3 regions of the Filimonas effusa genome follow, and region 1 is predicted to be linked to each of the others. Evidence: riboswitches for the same ligand, from Rfam matches in the RefSeq annotation. Region 1 holds a riboswitch; each other region holds the start of a gene.
The links. A riboswitch is a leader RNA that binds a small molecule or an ion and turns the genes downstream of it on or off. The one in region 1 is predicted to bind thiamine pyrophosphate.
Positions count from the first base shown of each region.

Region 1 (7,895 bases):
CAATGGCAGTATTCACCAGCACCGCATCGGCGCCCATTTCCATCGCTTTTGCCGCATCGGACGGCGCACCAATGCCGGCATCGATGATTACCGGAACTTTAGACTGCTCTATGATAATTTCCAGGAAATCGAAGGTCCGGAGTCCTTTGTTTGTTCCTATAGGAGCCCCCAGAGGCATTACAGCTGCTGTTCCGGCATTTTCCAGCTGCTTACATAATACCGGGTCGGCATGGATATAAGGCAATATTACAAATCCCAGTTTTGCCAGTTCCTCTGTAGCCTTCAATGTTTCAATAGCATCCGGCAACAGGTATTTAGGATCGGGATGGATTTCAAGTTTCAGCCAGTTGGTTTCCAGCGCCTCTCTTGCAAGTTGTGCCGCAAACACCGCTTCGCGGGCATTACGTGCGCCGGAAGTATTAGGCAAAAGGTGAACACCCGGATGTTGTAAATGCGCCAGTAATGTATCGGAATCGGTAGTGAGATCAACACGCTTCAATGCCACTGTTACCAGTTCAGATTGTGAAGCCAGCACCGCCTCCTCCATCTGTTGCGGCGTACCAAATTTCCCCGTACCCAGGAACAGCCTGGACCGGAATGTTTTATCTGCGATATTAAGCACCTGCATATAAAGCCTGATTAAATTGATGAACCAATGTTGTAGGATCTGCCGCATTAGTGATAGCACCGGAAACAGCAACGCCATATACACCTGTAGCTACTATTACAGGGATGTCGTCAGGCACAATACCCCCAATCGCATAAACGGGAGGAAAAGATGCCGGCAAGGCAGTTATAATGTCCTTATATCCTTCAGCACCCAGCACAGGACTTAGTTTGTCTTTTGTAGTGGTGAACCGGAAGGGGCCAAGGCCAATATAGTCGCAGCCTTCAGCGATGCGTTGCCGCACGTCATCCAGGGTATTGGCCGTACCACCAATGATCTTGCCTGTTCCCAATAATTGCCTGGCTTCGGGAACCGGCATATCGGATAAGCCCACATGAATACCGTCGGCATCAATTTCTTTTGCCTGCAGCACAAAATCATTAACAATAAAAGTAGCCTTGTAAGCTTTGCAGCGGTCGCGTACCTGTATAGCCAACGAGCGCACCTCGTGCTCTTCCAATGTTTTTGCGCGCAGCTGAATCCAGGAACAACCGGCATCGAGCGCTGTTTGTATATTCCGAAGCTGCCCTGCGGGTGTATCTCCCTGTGATATGTATTGAAGTTTACTAAACATATAATTTTGTTTATACTATTGGCGGGAACAATGGCTTTGCGTCTGAAAGCCATTGATCTTTCAAGTCCCGGAATGCTTCAAGGGGACTATTATCCTCCCATATGGCACCCAGTACAGCCACTCCTTTAAACCCCATTTGCAGCGGTTTTGTACAGTTGTGTTTATCAATGCCTCCTATCGCAATTAATGGCGACACAGCCTCTGTCACCTGTTTGCATCCGCAGAGATTGACATTGGCCCTGTATCCCGTTTTTGAAATGCTATCGAACACAGGGCCCAGAAAAGCATAACTAAAGCAAGTGGACAACGATCTGGCAGCTTCAACATCATGAAGCGAAGTCGATAACCTGAATCCTGCCGCCACCAGTTCGCGCCAAAAGATCTTATCAGTTTTTAATCTTGCATCTTCTGTAAAATGCAAGCGCGTTAACCCTGTCTCCAATGCCAGCGCATGATGGTGATGCAGCGCTATTCGCTGGTAATATTCCGGATCAATAGCCGCAAGCAGCTCTTTTACCTCCGTCAAAGAGGCAGCAGGCTTGCGCAGGTGAAAATGAAACAGGCCGGCTTTAAACAAGCTGTTAATTATACCCGCTTCATTTTTTACCGGGTGCGGACTGGAGATTACAGCTAACATCAGGAATAGATATTACTGCCCTGCATTTTAAATTCTTCTGCCTTTTCAAACAAGCCTGAGGCAGCAGACTCCCTGATCTCCTGCGTTATTTGCATAGAGCAGAATTTAGGTCCGCACATAGAACAGAAATGAGCCACCTTGGCGCCATCCGCTGGTAGGGTTTCATCATGGAATGACCGCGCCGTATCGGGATCGAGCGATAAGTTGAACTGATCTTCCCAGCGGAATTCAAATCTGGCTTTGCTTAGTGCATTGTCACGGTATTGCGCGCCGGGATGGCCTTTCGCCAGATCTGCAGCATGTGCTGCCAGCTTATAGGTGATCACGCCATCTTTCACATCCTTTTTATCCGGAAGTCCCAGGTGTTCTTTAGGCGTTACATAACAAAGCATGGCAGTACCAAACCAACCAATCATAGCAGCACCTATAGCCGATGTTATGTGATCGTAACCGGGAGCGATATCAGTAGTCAGGGGGCCAAGCGTATAGAAAGGCGCTTCATGACATTCACGCAACTGTTTATCCATGTTTTCCCTGATGAGATGCATAGGCACATGCCCAGGGCCTTCGATCATCACCTGTACATCATGTTTCCATGCAATCTTTGTCAATTCACCAAGGGTCTCCAATTCTGCAAACTGAGCTGCATCGTTGGCGTCGGCGATGGAGCCCGGGCGAAGGCCATCACCTAAGGAGAAAGCCACATCGTAGGCTTTCATGATCTCACAGATCTCTTCGAAATGAGTATAAAGGAAATTTTCTTTATGATGTGCCAGGCACCACTTTGCCATGATGCTGCCACCACGGGAAACAATGCCCGTTACTCTTTTTGCTGTTAGCGGTATATACCGGAGCAAGACACCTGCATGAATCGTAAAATAGGAAACACCTTGTTCAGCCTGCTCGATAAGCGTATCGCGGAAGATCTCCCAGGTAAGGTTTTCTGCTTTGCCATTCACTTTTTCAAGCGCCTGGTAAATAGGCACTGTGCCAATAGGAACGGGAGAATTGCGTATGATCCATTCACGGGTTTCGTGAATATTCTTGCCGGTAGAAAGATCCATAATAGTATCCGCTCCCCAGCGGCAGGCCCATACCGCTTTTTCCACCTCTTCTTCAATAGAGGAAGTGACGGCGCTGTTGCCGATGTTTGCATTTATCTTCACCAGGAAATTCCGGCCTATGATCATAGGTTCCGATTCCGGGTGGTTGATATTATTGGGAATGATAGCCCGTCCTGCAGCAATTTCATCTCTTACAAACTCAGGCGTAATAAATCCCTGGGGCGTATTAGCGCCAAAGCTCTGTCCCGGGTGCTGTTGTGTTAAGACTTCATAGGAGCCATTCAGCTGTTGCTTCAGATCCGTGATCCGCTGGTTTTCCCTGATAGCGACATATTCCATTTCGGCAGTTACAATGCCTTTACGCGCATAATGCAGCTGTGAAACATTGGCCCCCTTTTTCGCGCGCAAAGGAGTGGCAATATGCTCAAACCTAAGCGGAGAAAGGCTTTCGTCAGCCAGCCGTTGCCGGCCATACTCTGAAGAAAGTTCGTTCAGCGGCTCAACATCACCCCTGTCGAGGATCCATTGCTGGCGCAGGCGGGGAAGCCCTTTCCTGATATCGATGTTTACATTATCATCGGTATACGCACCACTGGCATCATATACAGTCACCGGGTTGTTGGCTTCGAGCGTTCCATTGCCAAGCCTGGTTGGCGAGAGCATTATTTCCCGCATCGCCACTTCGATAGGATGCAGCAGACCCTTTACATAAATTTTACGGGAACCGGAGATAGCACCGGTTGACACAGCCTGCTGTGAAGGCATTTTTTCCTGTTTACTCATAGCTTAACCTCCTTGTGTTGCTTTAATGATGAGAATAGTGTCGTTTGGCTGCACGATATAGCTGTCGTGCTGCGTTTTAGGGATTACAGTATTGTTCACTGCTACGGCAACGCCATTGCGTTTACTGCCAAGCTCAGCAGCTACAATGCTTTCGAGTGTTGCCCGTTCGGCAATTTCTTTGGGACTATTGTTTAAGATAATTGTCATTCCTGTAACAATTTTAACTTTAGGAATGACATGCAGGCGCGTGAAAGTTATATAAAGCGCATGAAGTTGTCTTTACTTTTTCCCTTCGGCAGTACTAACTGCATCAGGTTCAAAGGGTATCATCTCAGCCCATACAGGCACCCCTAAAGTTTAGTGAAGGTAGACAATTATTTGAAAAATCAAAATCCTGAAAAAATTAGTTTCTGCCGAAACGTGGTCCGGAGAACAAGGGCGATCCTATCCTGATACCCGTAGAACTCTTATTACCATTGAGATACGACGCAATAAAGTCAACCCGGAAAAATCCAAGAATATTTTCAAGGCCGGCAAATGCTTCTACATAGTTGTTGTTGCTGTTTACGTAAAATGTATTGGAACCAATTACAAGGAACCAGTTCAACCGTTTAAACAACGGAATTTTATTAGTAAGCATTCCTTTTAAATGATATTCCACATGGCCGGCGCCATACAGCGATGCCGTGGTGCTGTTGGCATAATAAGGCGCCAACTGAAAGCTGTTGAGGTAACGGCCTGCGAAGATCAACTGGTTGCCATTGAAATGCTGGTAGTCCTGTATGGGCACCCGCTTGCTGTTAAGGAAGCCACCTGCATTCACTCCATAACTCAACTCACCTTTTAATTTCAAGTCGATATTGTCCCATATTGAAACGCGCCACTTATCGAAGTCTACATCACTACCCGCTATATCTTTCACACCCTTTGTATAAGCAACTTCAAAAACAGGCCAGTCAGATCCAAATGCTATTTTCCTGTCCGGCATTTGTATATAATACTGTCCTGGCTGGTATTGCCATTCTATATCAAAGCTCACTGCCTGATGCCGCGAAAACTGGCTGCTCAACTGTTCGTAAGGATAGTTGGGGGTAAATTCACGGTTCTTTTTAAAGAAAGAATAGTTGGATGTATTCTCCAAAGGAAGACGGTCTTCATACAATACAGCCACATTGAAACGCATGCTATTATCCCATCGCTTACTATAACGGAGCTCACCGAAATAGTTTTCATAAATCTTCATATAAGCACGGTGTTCCAGCAGGGTATAAACTGAGTTAAAGAAAGGAGTAATTGGTTCATTACGATTAAACTGTGTAACTCTTTTCCCCCCGCTTAATTGCCAGCTACTACGCTTTTCTACCCACTCGCCTTCTTCATTCCGGGCTATTCCTGAGAACACAAAACTACCAGCTGCATAAAAATGTGTGTTACTGGTCCCATAACGCAGGTTAGGAATAAAGCTTAACTGGCGGCGTGTTCTTCCCCATTTCTGCTGAAACTTCGCCTTCATTTTTACAGCATAGCCCTCTACAGCATTATATTCTACCATTGAACCCAACGGCTCCCAGCTAAAACTCCACGGATGCTCCGGATGATAATCGGATACTTCAATTCCGTTTACAAACACATTAGAGAAGTTTAAGCTGGCCTCAGCCTTTCGGATGGAGTCCTTGTTTGCTTTTACCCAGGCAGGGTCGGAATGTAATTCATGTATGCTATCTTTAAAAGCATAGTCTTTGAGCTCTTCAGGTTCCAGTTGAACAGGCCGCATGCTATCCCAATAATGTTTGGGCTTCTTGTTTACACCGGTATCATAGCTTATAACCACCCTGTTAAAATATTTCTCTCCAAATTGAGGCAGTGTATCATATTTACTAAAAACATTTAAAGCACTTCCCGCCATTTCAACGCCGAGAATATTAAGCGAAAAGCTAATTACCTGATCTTTCACCTGCCATATGTCAGACGATAGCGGCATCTGAATTTGCTTGATCAGCATAGAGTCTATCAAGGTAAGCTGCGATTCTTTGGTAAGTAACAGCTCCAGGCTATGAATGCGCCAATCACCTTCTGTAATATTGATGATGCCCGAAAATAAAGGTTCATATTTCCGTTTAGGCATAACTTTAATCCTGCTTATCTCCTTGCCATCTTCATAAAAAGAACCGCTGTATTTGTACTTGTAATAGTGTAATGCATCGTCGGCAACAGGAGATACAAATCCGCGGGACATTGAACCTGTAGACATCACATTCACATTGTTCTCGTAAAAGTTGATCACTGAAGGAAAATTAAAACCATAACCGTTGCTGCCGCTTTCCCTACCGGATAATACTTCGAGCTTTGCCTTACCCGGCTTTTTCATCGCCAGCCTGGTAAGTGATTCCGACAAATAAACGACGCCTTTACCTGCCGAATCCAACCCCATTTCTTTGCGCGTTTTTTCATCTATTTTTTGTCCCATAAATTTATCCGGCGTTTTTCGCAACTTTATCAGCATTTTGATATAAGCTTCACTGGTAAATGAATCCAGCGGTTCAACATAGGAAGGACGCATCTTGATCGCATTCCTGATAATTGCATAAGCCGGATCTTCACCGCCTGCTTTCACAACAACTTCACCTATATTATCCTGCAAAGGCAGGAGACTGAAGTTCAGCGTTAATGGTTCTTTTGAAACAGAGACCTTCTTTTCCTGCCGTTCGTATCCAACATACTGACAAACTATGGTGTTAATACCCGGCTCTATCGTGAGCGTATAAGCACCCTGCATATTGGCGGTGGTACCCCTGGTAGTTCCTTTAATAAGAATGGAAGCATAAGAAAGGGGCTCTCCTTTCTCATTGGTTACAACACCAGTCAGGATAGCAGCATTGGCGCTTACACTCAAAAATAAAAGCAGTAAAAGTTGGGCGTAGTTTTTCATTCACTAAAAATAAATGCAGGCCATTATTTTTTTCCCGCAAAATGACTTGCGGAAAACGGGAAAAAAAAGACAACGGGGTCTGAGGTGATAATCAATCAATTAATAGAAATATCCCCGCCCGCTCGCTGGTAGGAGTGGGAACGATCTTTGATACAGGTATATTAAAAAACCTATGGGAGTAGGTGGAATTATCGGGCGCCGGTGGCGGATATTCAAACAGGAATCGCTGATATTATTTTACGCTGTTCAGCAAAGGGACACCCCGGTTCTTCCCAAACTGCTGATAGGCATTACTCTTTTGTACCTGGTAAGTCCGGTAGATGCGATACCCGATGTTATTCCTTTTTTCGGCTACATCGACGACCTGTTAATTGTCCCTTTCCTTATGAACGCCTCCTTCAGGCTACTACCAGGCCACATAAGAGAAGCCGGCGCTTTACAGGCCCGCCGGCAAAAAAGAAGAATAACCCGGCTATTTATAATCTTCCTTATTGTAATACTCCTGGCTATGACAGGCATTTTCATTCTCGCCTGGAAGATCACAGGTTATGTAATGGACAGCTGGTAAAGTACTACAAAGGCCACGTTAAAATTAACGCGGCCTTTGTAGTACTGGCAGGCAATGCTTAGTTACAGTTCACTGCAATATCAGCAGTAGCTCTATAAATATTTGTGCCGCTGTTATAAGTGGCTACACCTGTCAGGCTTGCGTTGGTAGTTGCGCCTGTGAAATTGAAATTCGCAGATTTGAAATCCATAACAGCAGAATAACTTTTTGAGCCATAGTAAGTGTCTATCCTGTATCGCTGGTCGTTTAGCAGGTTAAATTTCGCAACACCATTATACACATAAACGGTTTTGTAATAGGTATAGGCCGTTCCGTTCCATAAATAAAGAGACGCAGCATTGGTAACATTAGCTACAATATTCTTATTGGAACAACGTGCATTTATCTTCAGATCCACCGTTGTTAATTTAGGAAACGTTACAGACGAAGGAACAGTAACGGTGAGCTCTCCTGTACTACAAGGATTGAATGCAGCAGACTCAGCCAGTTTAACGCCAAACTGATCAGCTACTATTACTTTTACCCCGGTCATATTGGGTGTGCTTCCGTAGAAATTGTAAACTCCGTTATTATAAATAGTAGCCATACCGCCGGCATAAGTGGTAAGCGGCTGTCCGCTTGCTGTAGCAAGGTATATCTTTCCATAAAAAGAATTCACCCCGGCCTTAACGGT
Region 1 covers NZ_SDHZ01000005.1:47,815-55,709, forward strand. The annotation lists gene ESB13_RS21615 (thiazole synthase) at 1-628, opposite strand, end outside; gene ESB13_RS21620 (thiamine phosphate synthase) at 615-1,241, opposite strand; gene ESB13_RS21625 (thiamine phosphate synthase) at 1,252-1,878, opposite strand; gene thiC (phosphomethylpyrimidine synthase ThiC) at 1,878-3,725, opposite strand; gene thiS (sulfur carrier protein ThiS) at 3,729-3,932, opposite strand; TPP riboswitch at 3,995-4,087, opposite strand; gene ESB13_RS21640 (DUF5686 and carboxypeptidase regulatory-like domain-containing protein) at 4,129-6,654, opposite strand; gene ESB13_RS21645 (YkvA family protein) at 6,827-7,222, shown strand; gene ESB13_RS21650 (hypothetical protein) at 7,281-7,895, opposite strand, start outside.

Region 2 (7,895 bases), on a different contig from region 1:
AAAGTAGCCGATATGAGTGGCAATTTCCAGATCGACAACTACGATAACTACGTGGTTATCCGCTTCGCCGATGTGCTGCTCATGGGGGCCGAACTGCATCTCGCAACCAACCTGTCAACAGCACAGAACTATTTCAACAGGGTGCGCGACCGCGCTTTCAAAAAGGATATCACTCATAGAAAAGTGCTTACCGCCGATGCCGCAGGCTTGAAAACAATCCTGGAAGAACGCCGCCTCGAATTGGCGCTCGAGGGTATCCGCTACTGGGATATACTCCGGCAAGGCATGCCCGCAGCAAAACAGATCATCGATAACAATACAGGCGGCGACTTTAATATTTCCTTCCGTACCGAAACCAATGGTCTTTTTGCCATCCCCGATGTTCAGATAGGCCTCAGTAATGGCACTTTGAAACAAAACAATGGATGGACCAACTAACCATTTAAACTTTTTGCTATGAAAAAAAATAAACTGATGGCAGCTGCCGCCATAACATTGTTTATGGCCGCATGTTCTCCCAAAGAAAAGAGAACCGACCTGCCTGCTATCATAAATAAATCACAGCTTTCATTTTCTGTTACACAGAAATCAGGACACGATAATATCCTTTACCTGCAAAGTAATACCAAAGGCGTGATCCCCTACTGGGATTATGCCGAAGGCGTCTCTACCAGGGTAAATGATACAGTAAGCCTGCCCTTCTCAGGCGACTATTATATTAAATACGGAGCTAACTCCCCGGGCGGCCTCGTAATGGATTCCACTAAAATAACTGTATCAAAAACAGACCTCTCGCTTATCGCAGACCCCGAATGGGGACTAATAGCGGGAAGTACCCCGCAAGGGAAAACCTGGGTGCTCGATATGACAGCCCCCATCGGCTGGTTTGGCTTCGATTATGGTAAACCCAGTGGCGATAACTGGGATTGGCACCCCTCTTATGCAGGAAACGAATGGGTAATGCCCAATCGCGATTACGGTGAAATGACCTTCGATCTTAATGGTTCTAAAAACTATTCCCGCAGCCTGAAAAACGAAACCGGGCAGGTTACTAAATGCACCGGCAAGTTTTCAATCGATCCGGTTAAAAAAATGGTGTATCTCATTGGCTGCGAAGTATTATTCGGAGGCGACTACTATAAAAACTCAAGTAACTGGAGCGAGCTGAAGATTCTCAAATTAACAGAAACCTCTATGATCCTTGCAGTGATCAGAGACAAACCAAATCCTGGAGATAGTCCCTGTTATATTGGTTTCAACTTCAAGCTGAAATGATAGTGTAATTTGAATAAAAAGCGGGCTGCATATTGTGATAGGTGTGCGGCCCGTTACGAAAGACTGGTTAAATGAACGTCAGACAGTAGCTTAATTTGTAGTCATGAGAAAACGCTTGTTGTGTTGTTTTTTCCTTGTATCTGCTCAAGCGGCCCTTACGTCTGTAGCACACGCCCAACATAAGGCGCGTGTGCTGCTGACTACAGGCTGGCAGTTTTTCCTCGACAGTACCGGTAAGCTTACACAAATGCCGGACAACACCGCAACCTGGTTAAACGTACAGCTGCCGCACGACTGGAGCATAGAAGGCTCTTTCAGCGATAAACATCCCGCTACTCCGGGCGGAGGCGCGCTTCCCGGAGGCACAGGCTGGTACCGGAAAGAATTTATAACACCCGCAAATGCCGTTGGAAAAGAATTGTACATAGAGTTCGATGGCATCTATCAAAATAGCGAAGTCTGGATCAACGGCCATTCACTTGGTATACGCCCCAATGGCTATATCTCATTCCGTTATGCTATCTCACGTTTCCTGAAACCTGCCCCGCAGAAAAACCTGCTGGTAGTAAAAGCCGATAACGCAAAACAACCCAACAGCCGCTGGTATTCCGGCTCAGGAGTCTATAGAAATGTCTGGCTTACCACTACCGGCAAAATTGCTGTTGATCAGTGGGGTACATTCGTCACTACACCACAGGTTTCTAGAACACAAGCCAGTGTTCATATCACTACCACCCTCCGTAACACATCCGGCAAACCACAACACGTAACCTTAATAACCCAGGTGCTCAACCCCGATGGAAAAGAATTGACACAGCTGAAGGATACGCTCTATGTTACAACAGATTCCCTCATCGTCTCGCACAGCCTCTTGGTGAAACACCCGCTGCTTTGGAGTGACGAAACGCCGTATATGTATAAGCTGCTAACAAAGCTGCAATACAATAGAAGCGAAGAAGTGTATATCACCCCATTCGGAATCCGCTCGTTTTATTTCGACGCCGCCAAAGGCTTCTTTCTCAACAACAGGCCACTAAAAATTAAAGGTGTATGTAATCACCACGACCTCGGCTGCCTTGGCGCTGCAATAAACACCCGCGCCATGGAACGCCAACTCGAACTTTTGAAGGCAATGGGCTGTAACGGTATCAGAACATCGCACAATCCACCTGCCCCGGAACTGCTCGACCTCTGCGATAAAATGGGCTTCATTGTGATGGACGAAGCTTTCGATATGTGGGAAAAACAAAAAAATCCTTTCGATTATCATCTCGATTTTAAAGAATGGCACCGCAAAGACTTACAGGACCTCGTAAAACGCGATAGAAACCATCCCTCCGTATTCATATGGAGCATCGGTAACGAAATCGGAGAACAATGGGGTACAGGTGCCGATACTTCCGGGCGCACCATCGCCAGAACACTGGCAGGTATTGTAAGATCCCTGGATACTACAAGGGAAATAGTAACAGCTAACAATGAAATACAACCCTTCAACAACCTGATCCTGTCAAATGCATCAGATCTCATAGGCTATAATTATAATCATTGGAAATGGGATAGCTTCTTCCACGCCTGGCCCGGTAAAAAAATGATTGTCACCGAAAGTGTAAGTGCACTGGCAACAAGAGGGCACTACGATAAAATTCCCTCCGATAGCATTCGCCGTTGGCCCGAAGCATGGGACAAACCCTTCACCAAAGGCAATCCCGGCTTTACCGTCTCAGCCTACGATAATGTAAGCGCTCCCTGGGGAAGCACCCACGAAGAAACATTGAAGCTGTTCCTCCGTATGCAGCATGTCTCTGGTATGTATGTATGGACAGGCTTCGATTATCTCGGCGAACCAACCCCTTATACCTGGCCCGCCCGTAGCTCCTATTTTGGTATCCTCGACCTGGCAGGCTTCCCGAAAGATGTTTACTACCTCTACCAAAGTATGTGGACCAACAAACCGGTATTGCACCTCTTGCCACATTGGAACTGGAATAACAACGACACCATCGACGTAGTGGCCTATTATAATAATGCCGATGAAGTGGAACTCTTTCTCAACAACACCTCTTTGGGAATCCGGAAAAAAGATACCAGCCTGCATGTAAAATGGCGCGTGCCCTTCGCTCCCGGAACGCTTAAAGCGGTTGCCCGCAAAGATGGCAGAACAGTGCTGCAACAGGAAAGAAGAACCGCGGGAGCCCCTCATGCGCTTCGCCTCATTGCCGATAGAACCAGCATCGGGGCAAATAGCAGGGATCTGTCCTTTATTACTGTACAGGTAATTGATGATAAAGGCAATATTGTTCCGGATGCCGATATACACGTGAACTTTAAGGTCGCCGGCGAAGGCAAACTTATAGCTGTCGACAACGGCAGCCCGGTAAGTCATTCTTCTTTTAAAGCGCCTTATTGTAATACACTAAACGGGCTTTGTCTTGCCGTGATACAATCAAATGATAGAGCCGGTGTTGTAACGCTTACAGCAGAAGCCGCCGATTTGTCTTCTGGTTTTGTTAAAATTACCGCTCGGTAAAACAGCAGAAATAATCGGTTATACCGCTTAAAAACGCAGTTTTCCTCCCTTCTTTATCTCCTGTCATCAGTATTATAGGCCGCTTAAGTGTTTTTTAAAAAACCAGGTCGGCCTTTTAATGTGTTTATAAGTACCCTTGGTTCCAATATTGAATACCTTAACATCATTAAATGGGCGTAGTGATGAAAAGTAGTATTTATATAGACGAATTAAAAACGAGCGAGGAGCGTTTCCTACGCGCCTTTGAACACTCGGCTATAGGCATGGCCCTGGTTTCAACCGAAGGCCAGCTGATGAAGGTAAACAGAAACTTATGCGAAATGACAGGCTACACAGAAGTAGAACTACACCAGAAAACTTTCCAGGAATTAACACATCCCGATGATCTTGCTAAAGATCTGGACTGCGCGCACCAGCTCCTGCGTGGAGAGATCAACGACTACCAGATCGAAAAAAGATACTTTCATAAAAATGGAAATATCATTTGGGTGCTCTTGAGCGTATCCCTTGTAAGAGATAGGCTTGGCCGCCCCGTTCACTTCGTGTCACATATCGAAGACATTACCAGTCGCAAAGAAACAGAACTGCAACTGCGGTATACCAATGAACTGGCACGTGAGCAAAATAACAGGCTCGTTAATTTCGCCCATATCGTTTCCCATAATCTCAGAGCACACTCCGGCAATTTCGAGATGCTGCTCTATATGATAGATCAGGCCGAAAGCGAAGATGAAAAGAATGAGCTCATGCAACATCTTAAAAAAGTATCTTCGCTGCTGAGCGAAACAATTGTTCACCTGAACGAGGTTGTTTCTATCCAGTCTTCTATAGGGCAGCAGAAAATTAAATTAAACCTGCTGGAATATATCAATAATACCGCCGGCATCCTGGCTGCTGAAATCACATTGCACCAGGTGACCATCAACGTGAATGTTCCGGACAACGTTGAAATAGATTATAACCCCGCTTACCTCGAAAGCATTTTGCTTAACCTTGTGTCTAATACTATTAAGTACCGTCACCCCGATCGCCAGCTCATAGTCAATATCAGCTTCGAAGAGATAGACGGTAAAAAGATCCTGTGTGTTTCCGATAACGGAAAAGGCCTTAACCTCGAACGTTACGGTAAAAAACTCTTTGGCATGTACAATACCTTTCATGGAAACAGAGACGCAAAAGGCATCGGCCTCTTTATCGTCAAAAACCAGGTGGAGTCTATGGGAGGAAAAATTGAAGTGTCCAGCGAAGTGAATAATGGTGCTACGTTTAAAATATATATTACATGAGTAAAGCTGAAGTAGCGTGTATTATTGATGATGACCAGGTATATGTGTTCGCCGTAAAAAAAATGATTATGGGTAACGACTTCTGTCGGCAAGTGATCACTTTCAAAAACGGCGAAGAGGCATTACAATTCTTACACGAGAAAATGAAAGACCCCCATGGCCTGCCTGAAATCATTATGGTCGATATTAATATGCCCGTAATGGACGGCTGGGAATTCCTCGACGAATTCATCAAACTGATGCCTTCCCTTCCCCGTAAAGTAACGATCTACATGATCAGCTCTTCCATCAGCCAGGTCGATATCGATCGCGCTAAACAATACTCGGAAGTCCAGGATTATATCGTTAAACCACTGTTGATGGATAGCCTTAGGAAAATTCTCGATTGCGTACAGTTTTAACAGCCTTCTTTCGCCAGTCAAAATAACCCAATACAGCAATTATAAACAGGAAAATAGTAAGACAGGCCATCATGGGCAATGCCTTGTAAAACAACAAAGGCACCGCAAATAAATTCGACAGGTTCAGTAGCAGCCAGTTCTCCACCTTACGTCTGGCCAGTAACCACATGCCTGCCCAGGCAGTAGAACTTACCCATGCATCCCAGGTTGGATAATGCGCATCGGTATAATGGCTTAATGTGCCATACAACACCGCCCATCCTAAGCCGGCAATCAACACAACCACCGCCCACTCCTTTCCTTGGGTATGCGTAATAGGTAGTGCCGGTTCATTGCGGCGCCTCGCCCAGTGTATCCAGCCATAAACACTCATGATTAAATAATAGGCGTTGAGCAATGCCTCTGCATACAACTTTGAGTCGAACATGATATAAGCGATCAGCACCGTGCTTATAATCCCTGCAGGATACAACAGGATGTGATTCCTCCGGGCAAGTAATACCTCCGTTACTCCAAAAATTACAGCAACCCATTCCACAGCACTCGTTTGCTGCGCCTGCTCCGCAAAGAGCGATAACCAGTATTGAATATCCATAGCACTTCCTCCGCAGGAATTACCCTGTTCAGGTTCAACGGGTTTTTCTCAGCCATAGCCTTTCAGCTAAAGCACCCCGGGTTAATAATGATAAACTGCAAAGTAAAGCGTATTCTCTGTATCTTTTACCTGTTAACACCATTTGTATGAATTTAATAGGCAATCTTATCTGGCTCATCTTCGGCGGATTCTTCGCCGCACTCGGCTATCTCATAGGCGGGATCCTCCTTTGCTTTACCATCATAGGCATCCCTTTCGGCCTGCAATGCTTTAAACTGGCCGCCGCTGTATTAATGCCCTTCGGTACAAGGGTTGTAAACCGCGAAACCCAAAACGGCTGCCTCACTTCCGTATGTAATATCATCTGGCTGCTTTGCGGAGGTTGGTATACAGCTCTTACACACCTTTTCTTTGGACTGCTCCTCTATATTACCATCATAGGTATCCCTTTTGGAAAACAACACTTTAAACTCCTCGAAGTCTCCATGATGCCTTTCGGAAAAGATATTGTGTGAAATAAAATTTTCAGTCTTACACCGTAAGAATTTAATTTGCCGCCGTTTAACGGTGACTTTAATGGATAGAACTGAAGAAATTGGTTTCCTTTTTAACCTTACTACCAACAAGCATATAGGGTTTACATTGGAACCAATCCTGATTCAACAGGAAAAAAACAGGAAACGCTTTAGCAAGCTGCTTATCGATGATCAGGAACATTGGCCCTGGCTCAAACCCCTGGCCGATAATCTCTTCGACCTGCTGGTAGGCTTTTCCGATGGCCGCCTCTTCGAATACATGATCGGTACCGGTAGCAGCTACCTGAAAAACCACGCACAGCCCTGGCTCATGCTGAACGAAAAAGACATCCCACGCCTGCGCGCGCACTACCTGTCTCTTCTTCACCAGATCTGGCCTTTTATCACCAACGCACAGTATCCCCTCTATGTACTGCGCGAGGGCAACTTCTCCGACAACAACGTGCGGCCGCTGCGTATCAGCTCTCTCCCCGTTCATCTGCAGTTTAACGCCATTAAAGACGACAACTTCATCACCATCACGATGAATGCCCACACCATGGCAGAACAAACCCCGGCAAGGGTACACCTGTTCAAATCGCTTTTCTTCTTCATGGACGATGTGCTGCATCTCCCTGCTAAACCCGATGACGTCTCCGTTCTCGATATGTTCAAAAAAGGGGAACTGCGCTTTCCCGCACGCGATAAGAACGATGTGGTGAATAGCTTCCTGGTTCCCCTGCAACAGCAATATCCGCTGCAATGCTCCGAAGGTCTCCAATTCGAAGTTACCAGCCCCGAACCGCAAACCAGGGTCATGCTTAGCGAATTCAGCAGCCAGTACCTCATGGTCCAGCCGCAGTTTATGTACGACGATGTACTGGTCGACTACGATGAGGATAAGGAGTATTTCCACGATGCCAATAACCTGCTCACCGTTATCAGGCGCAATAAACCGCTTGAAAAGGAAGCCTACGAACAACTACGCAGCCTCCATCCTAAATTCAAAAACCAGCGCAACAACCGATACTACTACATGCCCTTCGATGAGGTCATGAAAGATAAATGGTTCCTCAAAATGAACCAGCAACTGCAGGATGCCGGCTTCGCCGTTTATGGCCTGCAACAACTCCAGCGCTTTAAATATAATACGGGTAAACCCCGTGTTGAAATTGAAGCCCGCGCCAATATCGATTGGTTCGATCTTAAAGTAAAAGTCTTCTGGGGCGACCAGGAAGTGCCGCTCAAAGACATCCGTAAAGCCATCCTGCACAACCAGGACGCTATTGTGCT
Region 2 covers NZ_SDHZ01000002.1:1,474,799-1,482,693, reverse strand. The annotation lists gene ESB13_RS17185 (RagB/SusD family nutrient uptake outer membrane protein) at 1-438, shown strand, start outside; gene ESB13_RS17180 (hypothetical protein) at 457-1,275, shown strand; gene ESB13_RS17175 (glycoside hydrolase family 2 TIM barrel-domain containing protein) at 1,379-3,805, shown strand; gene ESB13_RS17170 (sensor histidine kinase) at 3,988-5,091, shown strand; gene ESB13_RS17165 (response regulator) at 5,088-5,492, shown strand; gene pnuC (nicotinamide riboside transporter PnuC) at 5,461-6,087, opposite strand; TPP riboswitch at 6,075-6,176, opposite strand; gene ESB13_RS17155 (YccF domain-containing protein) at 6,234-6,602, shown strand; gene ESB13_RS17150 (DEAD/DEAH box helicase) at 6,664-7,895, shown strand, end outside.
Region 2: linked by a shared signal. The riboswitch ahead of pnuC (nicotinamide riboside transporter PnuC) and the one ahead of thiS (sulfur carrier protein ThiS) in region 1 are both predicted to bind thiamine pyrophosphate.

Region 3 (7,895 bases), on a different contig from region 1:
GGCTTATGTGTTAGCCTGAAACATAATTCCCGTTTTGCCACTTATACCATCCTGGCAAAAGGCGATTATCCCGCAGAGCTGGATATGCCTATCCCCTTTTCGCTCATGAGCAACGATGTCACCAACAACCGCCTGGTGATCATCCCCGGCTACTGGTTCTTTTATAATATGTATGCCCTGGCGCGTAACGCCTGGAAATACGGCGACAGGGATAAACGCACGCAGCGCCAGCAATACCTCGAATACGACTACCTGGCGCCCGACACAGTGAACGAACTGTTCAGCGCCCTGCAGTTATTTGAAGTGCTGACCGGCCGTGCCTGGTACGAACAGAAACATCCGGACGAAGCACAAACCGAAGCCGCATGGGCCGCAAAAGGCAGGTCGCTCTTACTGGAAAAAGACCCCGTTATCGATGAACTGGACATTGTTGCACCAGGTATCGAGAACGCTAAACGTAAAACAGTGATCCTCCGCATTACCAGGGCCTATCATATTTTCAGAGAGCTGATCGTTTACTATGGCGCACAACAACTGGTGGAGCTGATAGAAACCAAAGACATCAATACCCTGGCAGAATTGCACAACGCTTTGCCTGCTTCAGCCGACCGCAACGATTGGCTGAATATAGGCGGACAATTATTGCCATCAACAGAAGTAGAAGCACTAAAGAACGAAATCAAAGACAATAAGATCAATTCCTGGGATGGCGTTCACGACTGGTACGAAACAGCCGGCGGTAAATATGCCGGGTGGAAACAAAAACATGCATTATCCTGCCTGTCTGCTATCACAGGTCTTACCCTCAAAAAGTTAAGCCCGGAAGACGTAGCACAACTACTCGGCGGACTGGTAAATACCCAGTCATGGATGAGCAACGGTATCTATGAAAGCCGCGCAAAAGACTATGACAATACCTTCCGCAAAATGGTTTACGACACCAAAGAAGAAATGGACCTCGTAATGGGTAAGCTGGAAGACAACAGCTTTATTCATCAGCAAAAGCAATTACTGGCTGAGCTGGAACAACGAATACAGAAAATAAAAGCCCGCTTAGCGATTTAACTCGCTGCGGGCTTCTTAATTTATTAAAAGGCAGTAAACGAACGCTTAAATACTACCAGTTATTTCTTCCTGAAGAACAGTCTTACCGGCACTCCTTTAAAGTTAAAATGAGTACGTAACTGGTTTTCGAGGTAGTTCTTGTAAGGTTGCTTTATATCATCAGGATAGTTACAAAAGAAAGCAAAAGACGGAGTATGTGTAGGCAACTGTGTTACATACTTGATCTTTATTGAGTTACCCCTAACCACCGGCGCATGATAGGCCTCTATAGCTTTCAGCATAACTTCATTCAGCTGGCTGGTAGGAATTTTCCGCTGTTTGTTTTCAAACACCTCCAGGGCAATTTCAATACCCTTGAAAATACGTGTCTTCTCCTGGGCAGAAATGAACAGGATAGGAATATCATTAAAAGGAGCAAGGCGTGAACGCAGTTCCTTTTCATAGTCCCTGGCGGTATTGGTCTCCTTCTGAATAAGATCCCATTTATTAACCAGCACAACCAGCCCTTTACCCTTGCGTGCCGCCAGTGAGTAAATGTTGACGTCCTGCGCAGTGATGCCTTTTTCCGCATCCAGTACCAGCATACATACATCAGCTTCATCCATGGCACGGATGGCGCGGATAACGGAGTAGAACTCCAGGTCATCCTTTTCCTTGTTCTTCTTACGGATACCTGCGGTATCTATCAGGATAAATTCCTTTTGAAACAAGTCGTAATGCGTGTGAATAGTGTCACGCGTAGTGCCGGCAATATCACTTACAATAGTACGCTCCTGCCCTATCAAAGCATTCAGCAGGGAAGACTTACCAACATTAGGCTGACCAATGATCGCAAATTTGGGAAGCTCATTCTCGCGGACGGTATCGTCGGATGCCTTTTCATCGATCATGTCGGTAATGGCGTCCAGGAGTTCACCCGTGCCACTGCCGGTCATACTGCTTATAAAAAAGATATGCTCGATTCCCATGCTGTAGAACTCCGTAGCTTCCAGCAAACGGTCACCGTTATCAACCTTATTTACAGCAAGCAACACCGGCTTGGTAGTCCTGCGCAACAGATCGCGCATCGACTCATCAAGTTCAGTGATACCACTAGTGGTATCGGTCATGAAGATCAGCGCATCGGCTTCATCGATCGCTATCTGCACCTGCTTGCGGATCTCCGTTTCAAAAACATCTTCCGAACCGGCAACAAAACCGCCGGTATCAATTACGTTAAAAGCTTTACCGTTCCAGTCGGCCACACCATACTGCCTGTCGCGGGTAACACCGCTAACATCATCAACAATAGCCTTGCGCTGTTCCAGCAGGCGATTGAAGAAAGTACTCTTTCCTACATTGGGTCTCCCCACTATTGCAACAGTAAATGACATAACTCAAATAATTAATACGGACTCAAATTTAATAATACCCATATTCTTTCAGCTGCTGATCATTGTCGCGCCATTTGGGGCGAACTTTTATAAACAACTGCAGGAATACCTTTTGCTGAAGAAAAGCTTCAATATCTTCCCTGGCAAGGGTTCCTATTTTTTTAATCATCTTGCCGCCTTCGCCAATGAGAATCGCTTTTTGCGTTTCGCGCTGAACAATGATATCGGCCTGGATCTTTATCAAGGTATCTTTTTCCTTAAACTCGTTCACCATCACGGCTGAATGGTAGGGTATTTCATCACCAAACAGCTGGTATATTTTTTCCCTGATCATCTCTCCCACAAAAAACTTTGTAGGCAGATCAGTCAGGTCGTCTTCGCTATAAAAAGGATCGCCTTCAGGCAGCAGTTCCAGGATAGCGCCCTTCAATGCATCCAGGTTGCTTTCTTTAAGTGCGGATATCGTTACAATTTTTTTGCAATACGACTGCGCACCAAAAAACTTCGCTGCCGCCTCAACAACCGTTGCCTTTACCGTGTCAGTTTTATTCAAAACAACAATACAAGGCACTTTCAGGCGTAAAGAAGCAAAAAGCTGGTGATTTTCCTCCAGGTCATCTTTAATATCAACCAGTAGTATTGCCACATCTGCATCTTCCAGCGCACTCTTTACCGAATGCATCATCCGCTCATGCAGCTTGTATTTAGGCTCTATGATACCGGGGGTATCGGAAAAAATGATCTGGTAGGCGCCAGGCGACGTTAAAAAGCCTTTGATACGGTCGCGGGTAGTTTGTACCTTGGAAGATACAATAGCGAGCTTTTCACCCAGCAGCGCGTTGAGCAGGGTACTTTTGCCCGCATTGGGCTTACCAAATATGTTGACAAAACCAGCTTTCATAAAACAATGTTCATCTAACCTGGAAATGAACAAGGTAGATTGTTATAATATCCCCTCCGTTGCGGGGCCGGCAAAGGTAACTATAATCGGGCAGTAATACATATTTAAACGAAAAACAGCCGCGCTGCCGGGCACAACGGCGTAATACAGCCTAGGCAAAGAATGCATGCCACCCTAAGCAGGCATACACTTTTTTTCGTAGTAGTTCTTCCTCTTTAGGCTAGCGAAACTTTATGCATAATTTTTAGCAGCCCCCCAAGAAATCGACTTGATCCAACTTTATGCGTAATATTTATCAGCCCCCAAGTTTTCAACTTGATCCGTTTAATCCCTCAACTTTTGATATGCCCCATGATCCCTTGATCTGGTGTAATGTGGTTGAAAGCAATAAAAAAGCTTACCCGGAATGGATAAGCTTTTTATTTAAAATCCTTTAAAGATTTCCTCTGTTGCGAAGGGAGGGATCGAACCCCCGACCTTCGGGTTATGAGCCCGACGAGCTACCGCTGCTCTACTTCGCGATGTAATTGGAGTGCAAATATAGAACTTATTAGCACACGAGCAAACCTTTTTTTAAAAACGCCAGTTTATTCTTTAATCTCTTTTTCTAACATTCGACGCGCCACTCGATTCCAGCTTCTTTACAACAGCTTCTCCCTTGTAACTTACATTGCTGGCACCACTGGCCTGCAGCGACAATTCCTTTGTTGCGGTCACCTGCGCATTCGATGCACCAGACGCCTCAACAGAACAGGTAGCAGCACTCAGTTCATAAGCCCTGACAGTACTCGCACCACTTACTTCAACAGAAAACACAGTAAGACTTCCGCTGAGTTCTGCACGTGAAGCGCCACTCACCTCAACTTTTACCGCATTCCCTTTTAACGCCCCTTTAAGAGAACTTGCACCGGTGATCTCTATACGAAGCGCATTTACCGCCACTTCATTCGCCAGCCTTACAGAGGCGGCTCCCCTGAGACGCAGCAACTGCAGGTTCTTGACAGTAATATAAGCCTTCAGTTGTTTATTCCCCCAGTTCCAGCCGTTCCAGGCCCCGCCCTGCGGCACGATATGCAGCACACCATCTCTTACCTCCGTTTTTATCTTCGATACAAACTGACGGTCCTCCGCACTCACAGCTACAGCACATTCTGCCCCCTGTGAAATATAAAGGATCATACCTCCCGATACTTCAATACCGTTAAAAGCACCTACCTCACGAATCTCGGCATTTTCATCATATACCAGGTTCTGAGCCATCAACTGGGACATAGACAGCATGGCAAGGGTTAAAACTGCTATTATCTTTCTCATAGCAACGAATTTATATTGGAACGGGCGAAAAAAAAGAATGTTACAGGTTATTTAAATTTTCTGCCTTTCTTTGCAACACTGCAAGGGTGAGCTACCCGGCAGTAATTCCTCGGGGTGCTATTCCTGGAAACAGGAAGGCTGAGATTAAACCCGTTGAACCTGAACAGGGTAATGCCTGCGAAGGGAAGGCCGTCTCTTTCACACCGTGTGTCCTCTCCTATAGCAATTTCCTGTTCAGCATTATTGTAATTGATTTCAAAAAGAACAGGATGAAGTATTTATCAGGGATGATTCTCGCCTTATTTACAACACTACTGGGTTTCGCACAAACCCCATTGGAAGGCATTATCACAGACAGCAGGAACCAGCCTGTTGAAGGCGTAACCATTACCCTCTCACAAAACGGGCGAAAATGGACCTCCGCAAGCACCAACACCGGCAATTTCAGTTTTTCCGCAGCAGCCGGCAGTTATGAACTTACATTGGAAGCCACCGGTAAAAAAATGATCCGCCAGCACATCGTTCTTCCCGTACCGGGTTTACAGCGTTTCAGGATGGAAGACCAGGCTTTTTTGCTGGAACCCTTGGAAGTACGGTCTATACGGGCCTCAGACCGCGCTCCTTTCACTAAAACGAACATCGGCAAGGAACAGATCGCCAGGGTGAACCTGGGTCAGGATCTCCCCTTTCTGCTCAATCAAACACCATCGGTGATCGTAGCTTCCGATGCAGGTAACGGCATTGGCTATACCTCTATGCGCATACGCGGCTCCGATGTTACCCGTATCAACGTTACGCTAAACGGCATTCCCTACAACGACGCCGAAAGCCAGGGCAGCTTTTTCGTAGACCTGCCCGATCTTGCCTCTTCCGCAAACTCCATCCAGATCCAGCGCGGTGTGGGCACCTCCACCAACGGGGCAGGCGCCTTTGGAGCAACAGTGAACATCACCACAAATGAATTCAACGAAAAAGCCTACGCAGAAAGCAATAACAACTTTGGCTCTTTCAATACCTGGAAAAATACGCTTAAAGCAGGAAGCGGTCTTATCAATGGCCACTTTACAGTAGACGCCAGGTTAAGCCGCCTGAAAAGCGACGGCTATATCGACCGCGCTTCTTCCGATCTCAAAGCGCTCTACCTTTCCAGCGCTTATCTTTCCGACAACACCACTGTCCGCTTCAATATTATCACCGGCACTGAAAAAACATACCAGGCCTGGTATGGCGTCCCCGAAGCTTATCGCGATACCTATAGGACCTATAATGCAGCCGGAACCGAAAAAGAAGGAGAGCCTTATAACAATCAAACCGATAACTACCAGCAGGATCATTACCAGCTTTTCCTGAACCAGAATCTCGGCCGGAGCTGGACACTCAACGTTGCCAGCTTCCTGTCAAGGGGTAAAGGATATTACGAAGAGTATAAAGCCAAACAAGCCCTGCCCAACTACGGCTTACCCGGCTTTAACGTTGGAAACCAAGTACTCGATACGACAGACCTGGTACGAGACCGCTGGCTCGACAACTACTATTACGGGCAAACATTCTCCGTGCAATCACGGAACGCCTCCAATGAATTTACCATCGGTGGCAGCTGGACGATCTACGATGGCGGTCATTATGGAGAGGTGATATGGGCACAGGCCGGCGCTCCCAAGAACCACCGCTACTATGATCTCGACGCAAAAAAAACAGATCTGAACATCTATACGAAATGGCTGCATCAGCTCAACAACAACTGGAGCCTGTTTGCCGACCTGCAATACAAACACGTTGTGTACAATATGTATGGCTTCCAGGACAACCCGTCACTTATTGTAAAACGCAATTTCAATTTCGTGAATCCCAAAGCAGGTATCAGTTACCGTAAGAACAACTGGAATGCTTACCTGAGTTATGCGATGGCCAACAAAGAGCCCAACCGCGACGACTTTGAAGCCGCTCAGCAACAGCAGCCACGGAAAGAAACCCTGCACGACTTTGAGCTGGGCATAGAAGAAAAAACCAGCAAATACAGCTGGTCTGCCACTGGTTATTATATGTTGTACAACAACCAGCTGGTTCAAACAGGCGCCCGTAACGATGTGGGAGCTTATACCCGCATCAACGTTCCCAATAGCTACAGGTTAGGTATAGAACTGCAGGGCAGCGTAAACCTCAACCGCTGGGTGGCTATACAAGGCAATGCAGCCTTTAGCCGGAATAAGATAAAATCATTTACCAACTATCTCACTATTTACAACGACGACTTCGAGCATGTAGGAGAAGAAGGCACAGCCTATTCCAATACAGATATTTCCTTCTCACCATCGATCGTTGCAGGAGGCAGCATTATTCTTACTCCCGTTAAACAACTGGAAATAGGCCTGCCGGCCAAATACGTCAGCAAGCAGTACATGGATAATACCCAGAAAGCGGAACGCAGCCTGAGAGACTATTACGTACAGGATGCGAGGGTTATTTATACGATCAAGAACTTCCTGTTCAACGAATGGAATATTACAGGTTATGTCAACAATGTCTTCAACAGGAAATACGAAGCAACAGGAGCTGCCTACCCCGGCATCGCCGCCGGTTATGGCCCATATGAAGATAATTACTACACCACAATGGCCGGCACCAATTTCATGGTGGCAGTGAATATCAGGCTTTAAATAATATAACCGGCTTCACAAGCTTATACTTGCGCCGGACTTTAAAAAAGAGGTTGGCTCATAAATAAAAATAGCCGCTGAGAATTGCTTAAACGCGAACCCGGCTCCATCAGGAGGTACCCAAATAAAAGAGGCCGTATCGCACTTATGATACGGCCTCTTTTACTGTCCTGTTCGACGGTCTATGCGTAATTGATCTATTAGATAAACGTACGCTTATTCACCAAACTTATCGCGCCAGGCCAGCATCCCCCCAACCAGGTTCACTGTATTCTTAAAACCTGCCTGTTCCATGAGCAATGCAGCTACACCGCTCCTGTTACCGCTTCTGCAGTAGATGATCACTTCATCACCTTTCCATCCCTCAATGTCTTCTACCTGCATCGCCTGCACTTTACCCAGGGGTAAATGCGTGCCACCGATATTAAATTCAGCCCTCTCGCTGTCCTCGCGCACATCCAGCAGATGTATCTGCTCGCCGTTATCCAAACGCGCTTTCAGCGCTTCAACAGTTATTGTGTTCATAGTTCGTGTTTACTGATAAGTTGATTTCTATAGCGTTTTAGTATGTTCTAAGGTAAGGGA
Region 3 covers NZ_SDHZ01000001.1:129,671-137,565, reverse strand. The annotation lists gene ESB13_RS00565 (DUF4954 family protein) at 1-1,065, shown strand, start outside; gene der (ribosome biogenesis GTPase Der) at 1,125-2,438, opposite strand; gene era (GTPase Era) at 2,467-3,339, opposite strand; tRNA gene ESB13_RS00550 (tRNA-Met) at 3,789-3,860, opposite strand; gene ESB13_RS00545 (head GIN domain-containing protein) at 3,934-4,653, opposite strand; TPP riboswitch at 4,754-4,856, shown strand; gene ESB13_RS00540 (TonB-dependent receptor) at 4,923-7,310, shown strand; gene ESB13_RS00535 (rhodanese-like domain-containing protein) at 7,527-7,835, opposite strand; gene ESB13_RS00530 (PASTA domain-containing protein) at 7,883-7,895, opposite strand, start outside.
Region 3: linked by a shared signal. The riboswitch ahead of ESB13_RS00540 (TonB-dependent receptor) and the one ahead of thiS (sulfur carrier protein ThiS) in region 1 are both predicted to bind thiamine pyrophosphate.